Regions from separate parts of the Marinospirillum alkalitolerans genome, predicted to be linked through region 1. Evidence: predicted binding sites of a transcription regulator. Region 1 holds the regulator's gene; the other holds the start of a gene.
What was found. The regulator FNR, encoded in region 1, switches genes on or off when oxygen is low (the NO sensors DNR and NnrR bind a similar motif). The targets are predictions, from matches to a motif close to TTGATNTANATCAA.
Positions count from the first base shown of each region.

Region 1 (4,335 bases):
GGCTCCAGAACGACCGTGCCCTTTTCATCGAGCTTTTTTAGCAAGGTATGCTCATTCACGCCCTCGGGGAATTCCTGTAAGACTTCGATCAAGTCCTCAAATATGCGGGTTTCTTGTAAAGCAGTCATGTTTTTCTCTAGGCCTGAACGGAATAAAAGACTTCTACTGATGTTAGCAGGGCTGAAGCCGATAGAAAACGCTTCAGGCATTTACATTTGCTGTGGCTTTGGTTAATTTGCCTGCCTTTGAAGTCAATCGCAATAGGTGCCGCAGATGCAAGAACTCCTTCCCAAGGCCAAAAAAGAATTTAATAAGCTCCAAAAACGCCTGCGCCGCCAGGCAGGACAAGCGATTGCAGACTTCAATATGATCCAGGAAGGCGATAAGGTCATGGTCTGCCTCTCTGGCGGCAAAGACTCTTTTACCTTGCTGCATCTATTAATGGGTTTACAGAAAAGTGCTCCAGTGCGCTTTGAGCTGGTTGCCGTCAACCTCGACCAAAAGCAACCAGGCTTTCCTGAACATATTCTTCCTGCTTATCTGACTGAGATCGGGGTGCCATTTCATATTCTTGAAAAAGACACCTATAGCATCGTCAAAGAGATTATTCCTGAAGGCAAAACCACCTGCGGCCTTTGTTCGCGACTCAGACGCGGTAGCCTCTATGGTTTTGCCGAAGAAATAGGGGCCACGAAAATTGCGCTTGGGCATCATCGCGATGATCTGCTCGAAACCCTGTTTTTAAATCTCTTCTTTGGCGGCAGCTTAAAAGCCATGCCACCCAAGCTGCTGTCTGATGATGGCAAAAATGTGGTGATTCGCCCACTGGCCTACTGTAAAGAGAAGGATATCGCCACCTTTGCACAGATGATGGCGTTTCCAATCATCCCCTGTAACCTATGCGGCTCGCAGGAAAACTTACAGCGCCAGGTCATTAAAGAGATGCTCCAGGATTGGGATAAGCAATTTCCTGGGCGCAGCGAGACTATTTTTAACGCGCTACAAAACGTCGCGCCGTCACAGCTGGCCGATCGTCAACTCTTTGATTTTGTTGGATTAGAAGCCAAGCAGAAGGCTCAGCTGGCACAAAGGATTCAACTGGTTGATACCCTCTCTCACCCAGCCTAAACATCAGCGGGCGCAGGTCATGGCACCTGAGCCCGCTCTCTGACTAAGCCTGATCCTGTGCAAAGGCCATCAGCGCATAGGTCGAGACGTCTATCTCCTGTAAGCGCTCACTCCCTCCCTGATCGGGCAGATCAATCAGCGTTGCCACCTCATAAATCTGTGCTCCCTGGCGGCGAATCAATGATGCGGCGGCCAGCAGCGTGGCACCGCTGGACAGAATATCGTCAAACAGCAGCACCTGATCCTCTGACTGCACAGCACCGACACGCATTTCAAGGGTTCGCTCGCCTGCTGCACTAGGGGCCCGCTCATAGAGCACCTCTCCCGGCTCTTCGCCTAGATCACGAATCACCACTAAAGGCAGATTCAAGCGATAAGCCAAAACCGCAGCAAACATGGTACCTCGTCCTTTCAGGGCCACAATACGTGTCAGCTGGGCATCCAAATAGCGATGCACAAAGGTATCAGTGATCAGTTGCAGGGCCTTAGGATCATCCAGTAAGCCGGATAAATCACGCATGTGATAACCCTTTTTAGGAAAATCCTGATACAAGGTGACCTTTTGCTTGAGTTCAAAATCATCGAGCATACCTACCTCCTTGACTCCACTCAGCTTGCAGAGCGCGCACACCTTGCTCTACAGACGCCAGCATCATCCCACTGTTAACCGTGTGCGACCAACTTGGACTCTGCTTCACAATCGGCCAAGCCCGCCATTTCCAGCAACTGTGGGCGATCAGTAATATGCACTTCTTTGCCATTCACTGCGATCACCTGCATCGCCTGAAAGCGCGTAAACACACGGCTGACTGTTTCAACAGCCAAGCCAAGATAGTTCCCTATCTCATTACGCGACATAGGCAAGCGGAAGGTATAAGGAGAGTAGCCACGGCGCTTAAAGCGGCTCGAGAGATTGGCGAGCAAGGTGGCTACCCGCTCTTCAGCGTTTTTCTTAGACAGCAAGAGCATCATCTGCTTATCATCGCGTATTTCTTTACTCATACAGCTCAGCAGCTGCTGACGCAAATCTGGCAACTCGAGCGACAACTCTTGCAGACGACTAAAAGGGATCTCGCAAACGGTCGTGGTTTCAAGCGCTTTTGATGAGATGGGATAACTGGCGCAGTCGATCCCATCCAGCCCTACCAGCTCGCTCGGCAGGTGAAAGTTGGTGATCTGTTCTTCACCATCATTCGTCATGATGTAGTTTTTGAGACTGCCTGAGCGCACCGCGTAAACACAATCAAAGGGATCACCCTGACGGAAGAGATGCTCACCCTTTTTTAGTGGCTGGCGGCGTTTAATAATGCGATCTAATTGATCGATATCCTCTAGGTTCAACGAGAGGGGCAAACACAGGGAACTCAGGCTGCATGTCATACAGCGGGTTTCCTTACTGAATATCAGACCACTTCCTTTCATTTGGCGACTCGTCATGGTGTCGTCTCCCTCTTATGTATGTCATGCTGGAGATCAATCCTTTTTACCACGCTGATTGATCTCTCGCAATCAGATCAGATAATTCGTGAAAAAGCACGGCCCAGACTCGGCTGGTCAAGATAAGCATCAAAGACCATGCACAGGCTGCGAATCAATAAACGACCAGCAGGCGTCACCCTTAATCCTTCAGGGCGAATCTCAATTAAGCCATCCTGCTCGTGCGTTTTCAGCGCAGCCAACTCAGAGGCAAAATAATCGTTAAATGCCACGCCCCAAGTGCGACTCCAGGCCTGGGTATCGAGTGCAAAATGGCAGATTAATTGGTTAATCACTGCACGGCGCAGTATATCATCTTGCGTCAAGACCAGGCCACGCAAAGTCGCGAGCTGGCCTTGGCTGATCTGTGCCTCATAGCCTTCAGTATCATGATGGTTCTGCGCATAGGTCGGCCCCACCTGGCTAATTGAGGAAGCGCCCATCGCGATCAAATCACAATCTGAGTGGGTGGTATAACCCTGAAAATTGCGATGTAAACGCCCCTCTCGCTGTGCAATCGCGAGGCTATCTGTGGGCTTGGCGAAGTGATCCATACCGATATAGACATAGCCAGCTTCGACTAGGCGGCGAATGGTTTGCTCCAGAATCAACAGCTTATGCTCTGGACTGGGCAGATCCTCGGCACGAATCCGCCGCTGAGGTTTAAAACGTTCAGGCAGGTGCGCATAGTTGAAAACGGAGAGGCGATCTGGCGACATGTCGATCACCTCTTCCACGGTCTGCGCAAAACTCTCCGGGGTTTGATGCGGCAAACCGTAGATCAAATCCAGATTTAAAGAGCGAAAGCCTAGCTCGCGTGCTTGCTGCAACGCCCCCTCAGTCATCTCACGCGGCTGGACACGGTTCACAGCCTGCTGCACCTGCAGATTTAAATCCTGTAAACCAAAGCTCATGCGGTTAAAGCCCAGCTCACGCAATAAAGGCAGGGTATCTGGCTGGATTTCGCGCGGATCGATCTCTATTGAGTAGTCGCCTTGGTCATCATCACGCAGTTGGAAGCGGGCTCGAGTCTGCTGCATCAGCTCTCGCATCTGCTGATGTGAAAGAAAAGTAGGCGTGCCACCGCCCCAGTGCAGCTGATGCACAGGTCGCGAGGTATCCACCACTGCGGCAATCTGATCCATTTCTTGATACAGGCGCTCAAGATAAGGGCCGCAGCGCGAGGTATCGCCCGTCGCAATTTTATTGCAGCCACAGTAAAAGCACACCTTGGCGCAAAAGGGGATATGAAAATAAAGCGACAAGGGTGCCTGGCTGGCATTGCTGTCGATCAGCGCCTGACGATAGGCTTCGGCATCGAAACCAGCATGAAACTGAGGTGCCGTAGGATAAGACGTATAGCGTGGACCAGCGAGGTTATAGCGCTCGATTAAGGCGGCATTCCATTCAAACTGGTCAAAATCAACATTCTTCATGATCAGTATCTCTATTTAAAAAATTCGGTTCAATCCCAATAAAGGCCAGGCTTGCAGTAGCGCAAAAACCAGTAACAACAGTGCTGAGCACTGACGCCAGAAGCCTTGGCGCAGATAGGTCATCAACTGCTGCGCTAGCGCCCCGGTCAAGAGCAGGGTCGGCAAGGTGCCAAGGCCAAAAAAGAGCATTAATATCGCGCCATGCAGTGCACTGCCGCTACTGAGCGCCAAAATCAACATGGAATAGACCAAGCCACAGGGCAACCAGCCCCAAACGAGGCCAATACCCAAGGCT
Region 1 is NZ_JBANFI010000001.1:457,449-461,783, reverse strand. It holds gene V6U78_RS02080 (DNA-J related domain-containing protein) at 1-128, opposite strand, end outside; gene ttcA (tRNA 2-thiocytidine(32) synthetase TtcA) at 274-1,128, shown strand; gene V6U78_RS02070 (purine phosphoribosyltransferase family protein) at 1,172-1,717, opposite strand; gene fnr (fumarate/nitrate reduction transcriptional regulator Fnr) at 1,792-2,508, opposite strand; gene hemN (oxygen-independent coproporphyrinogen III oxidase) at 2,643-4,040, opposite strand; gene V6U78_RS02055 (sulfite exporter TauE/SafE family protein) at 4,056-4,335, opposite strand, start outside.

Region 2 (4,335 bases), 380 kb from region 1:
TCATGCCCAGGACGCTGTTGCTGCTGGCTTAAGGCCCATAGGGTGCCACAACGCGCTCCGGTGCGGCAAAAGGCCAGCACTGGCTTGGGTGCAGCGGCATAGAGACGACCAAACTCTGCGCCCTGCTCATCCGTGACCTGACCAGAAACCACGGGTTGATGTATCCAAGTGGCCCCTAATGCCTCAGCAGTTTCTTGCAGGGCTTGGGTCTCTGGTTGATCAGCTTCTTCTTGATCGGGGCGATTAAAAATAAAAGTCTGAAAGCCCTGCGCGACCAGCTGGCGTAGGTCTTCGGGTGTCAATTGTCCAGTGGTCGCGAGATCCGCTTCAATATGGCGTAAGGCAGGCATAAAAAACTCCTTTCAGGTTTGGCATAACATAAAAAGGCTCGGCACAAAAAATCGGTGCCCATCAGGTGAGGCAACCATCGGCGGGTGGTGCTGTTGACGCGCCAAGGAGATTCAGTGGCAGCTTTAAATAGCGCACACCATTGGCCTCGGCAGGGGGGAGTTGCCCAGCACGCATATTGACCTGAACCGAAGGCAGAATCAAACGTGGCATCTTCAGGGTCGCATCCTTCGTTTGGCGCTGTTGCACAAACTCGGCCTCACTGACACCCAGATGGACATGTACATTCTGCTGTTTCTGTTCTGCAACGCTGGTTTCATGGCAAAAATAATCACGGCCTGGTGCCTGATAGTCATGGCAGAGCATCAGCCGCGTTGCATCAGGCAGAGCAAAGATCTTGTGAATCGATTGATAAAGCTGGCGTGCATCACCACCAGGAAAGTCGCAGCGGGCGGTGCCATAATCCGGCATAAAGAGCGTATCGCCCACAAAAGCAGCATCCCCAATCAGATAGGTGACGCAAGCGGGGGTATGGCCGGGGGTATGCAGCACCTGAATGCTCAGCTCACCCAAGGGCAGGCAGTCACCCTCTTCAACCAGCCGATCAAACTGGCTGCCATCGCGGGCGAATTCTGGCTCGGCATGAAAAACATCCGCAAAAACCCTCTGCACCTCCGTGATCTTCGCACCAATCACGATCTGTCCACCCAGCTGCTGCTGTAAATAAGGCGCAGCAGAGAGGTGATCCGCGTGCACATGGGTTTCCAGAATCCATTCGAGTGTCAGTCCTTGCGCTGTGACGGCGGCAATCAGCTGGTCTGCGCTCTGCGTCTGTGTCCGCCCTGATGCAGGATCAAAATCCAGTACGGAATCAATAATCGCGCAGGCAGAAGAGGCAGGATCACGCACGAGATAGCTGTAAGTGAAGGTGTCCTGATCAAAAAACGGTTGGATAAGCGGGGCAAGAGGTGCAGGGGTTGACATAGAAGCTCCTGATGATCAGCGTGAGGATCCAGTCTAACTCAGGTGTGCAGCAAGATAAATAACCGGATCAAAGGTTCTTATAACTGAGTTGAATTCTATTTTTCTTGACAGGCTGCGACAAGCTGCCGCCTTGCGATAAGTCAATCTTTTGCGATGATGACGGCGACATGAGCCGTTGCATTTTTTCTCTTTTCTGATCTTGCCTGACATCAAGAAACGAAAGGAGGCGTGTTTCTATGTTGATACTGATTATTATTTTTAATTGTTGAGCTTCTTTTTGTGGAGTGAAGCCATGGATCTTGTCGAGTTATCTCGTTTTCAATTCGCCTTTACGGCGATGATTCACTTTCTTTTTGTCCCGCTGACCATCGGGCTGGTGTTTATCCTTGCGATTATGGAATCTGTCTATGTGATGACAGGCAAAACCATCTACAAGGATATGACCAAGTTCTGGGGGAAGTTGTTTGGGATTAACTTTGCGCTGGGTGTCACCACTGGCCTGGCGATGGAATTTCAATTTGGCACCAACTGGTCCTACTACTCCCACTATGTGGGCGATATTTTTGGCGCGCCATTGGCGATTGAAGCCTTGATGGCCTTCTTTCTGGAATCCACCTTGGTGGGTTTGTTCTTTTTTGGCTGGGATCGGATGAGTCGGGTGAAGCACCTGGCCGTGACCTGGTTGATGGCACTGGGAACCAACCTGTCAGCCTTATGGATTTTGATTGCCAATGGCTGGATGCAGTATCCCATCGGCTCTGAGTTTAATGTCGAGACGATGCGGATGGAGCTGGTGAACTTTGCCGAGGTGGTGTTCAGCCCCGTTGCGCAGGTGAAGTTTGTGCATACAGTTTCTGCGGGTTATGTCACGGCGGCGGTGTTTGTACTGGGGATTTCAAGCTGGTATCTGCTCAAGGGGCGGGATGTGGCTTTTGCACGGCGCAGCTTTGCCATTGCCTCGGTTTTTGGTCTGGCGAGCGTGTTGTCAGTGATTATTCTTGGCGATGAGTCTGGCTATGAGCTGGGTGATGTGCAGCGGGTGAAGCTGGCTGCCATCGAAGCCGAGTGGCATACCGAGCCAGCTCCAGCGGCGTTTACGGTGTTTGGCTTGCCGAATCAGCAAGAAGAAAGAACCGATCTGGCGATCAAGATTCCGGCTTTAATGGGTTTGATTGCCACACGCTCTCTTGATACTGAAGTCACCGGCATCGTTGATTTGAAAGCCGAGCACCGCGAGCGGATGCTCAATGGACGCGAGGCCGTGGCTTTAATGCAGGCGATGCGTGCCGGAGATCGTGACCCTGCCACCCTGGCCGCCTTCCGTGAAGTCGAACGTGATCTGGGTTATGGCTTGCTGCTCTCGGCCTTTGCTGAAGATGTGATGCACCCCACCGAGGCCGAGTTGCATGCCGCCGTGGAAGCCTCGATTCCGCAGGTGTGGCCACTTTTTTGGAGTTTCCGCATTATGGTGGCTGCTGGCTTTACCATGCTGCTGCTGTTTGTGCTGGCCGCTTGGCATAGTGTACGGCGCACCGAGCATAAACCGCGCTGGCTGCTCAAATTTGCTGTTTTTGCGATTCCGCTGCCTTGGATTGCCAGCGAGATGGGCTGGTTTGTTGCTGAATATGGGCGTCAGCCTTGGGCTATTGGGGAGATTCTGCCGACCCAGCTTGCCGTATCCCAGCTGACAGTGAATGAGGTGATGTTCACTCTGGCGGCGATCGTGGCCTTGTACAGTGTTTTTGTGGCGATTGAAATCTGGCTGATGTTCCGTTTTGCGCGTCTTGGGCCATCAAGCCTGCATACCGGGCGCTATCACTTTGAACGTCAAGATCAATTAACACAACAGCCTCAGGAGGCTTAATCATGGATTACGCAACGCTCAAGCTGATTTGGTGGTTGTTGATCGGTGTGCTGATGATTGGTTTTGTGATCGCCGATGGCTTTGATATGGGGGTCGCGGCACTGCTGAAGGTGATTGGTAAGAATAACGAGCAACGCCGTGTGATGATTAATGCGATTGCGCCCCACTGGGATGGCAACCAAGTTTGGTTGATCACGGCTGCAGGCGCGCTCTTTGCAGCCTGGCCAACCGTCTATGCTGCAGCTTTCAGCGGCTTTTATCTTGCGATGATGCTGACTTTATTTGCGCTTTTTCTGCGTCCGATCGGTTTTGAATACCGAGCCAAGATCGATACTGACCAGTGGCGTGCCCGTTGGGATTGGGCGCTGACAATCGGTTCGACAGTGCCACCGCTGATTATTGGTGTTGCTTTTGGCAATCTGCTGCTTGGCGTCCCCTTTCATTTTGATGATCTGCTGCGCCTGCACTATACCGGCAGTTTTTTACAGCTGCTGAATCCGTTTGCCTTGCTGGTCGGGCTGTTTACTTTGGTGATGTTTGTCAACCATGGTGCGACCTACTTGCAGATGAAAACAGAAGGTGAGCTTTTAGTGCGCAGTCGCCAAGTCAGCCGCTTTTTGGCGATGGTGGCGGCCACACTCTTTGTGCTGGCTGGTGTCTGGCTCTGGATTGCCGTGCCCGGTTATCAGGTGCTGGGTGGTCTGGACCCACAAGGTGCCAGTGTGTTGGTCCAAAAGACGGTCGGTCATTTGGAGCAGGGTTGGTTTGCGAACTATGCGCGTTGGCCCTTCTTATGGTTGTTGCCGGCTTTAGGGGTTGCTGGGTTTATTGGTTGCGCCTTTGCCAGCCGAGCCAAGCAGCACTGGATGGCTTTTGTGTCTTCCTCGGTGGCTATTGCCTCAGTGATTCTGACCTTTGGTGCCAGCCTCTTTCCGTTCATCATGCCCTCCAGCAGCCAACCTAACCATAGTTTGACACTCTGGGATGCGACGGCCAGTGAAACCACGCTGATGATTATGTTTGTCGTGGCCTGTCTGTTTGTCCCTATCGTGCTCAGCTATACCGCATGGAGCTATTACGTGATGCGTGGACGCTTGAATGAGCAGTATATCCGCGATAAGAGCCATTCACTTTACTAA
Region 2 is NZ_JBANFI010000001.1:77,290-81,624, forward strand. It holds gene V6U78_RS00335 (TIGR01244 family sulfur transferase) at 1-350, opposite strand, end outside; gene V6U78_RS00340 (MBL fold metallo-hydrolase) at 412-1,332, opposite strand; gene V6U78_RS00345 (cytochrome ubiquinol oxidase subunit I) at 1,625-3,196, shown strand; gene cydB (cytochrome d ubiquinol oxidase subunit II) at 3,199-4,335, shown strand.
Region 2: a site for FNR is predicted at 1,463-1,476, ahead of V6U78_RS00345 (cytochrome ubiquinol oxidase subunit I). Genes of this name have one in related genera too.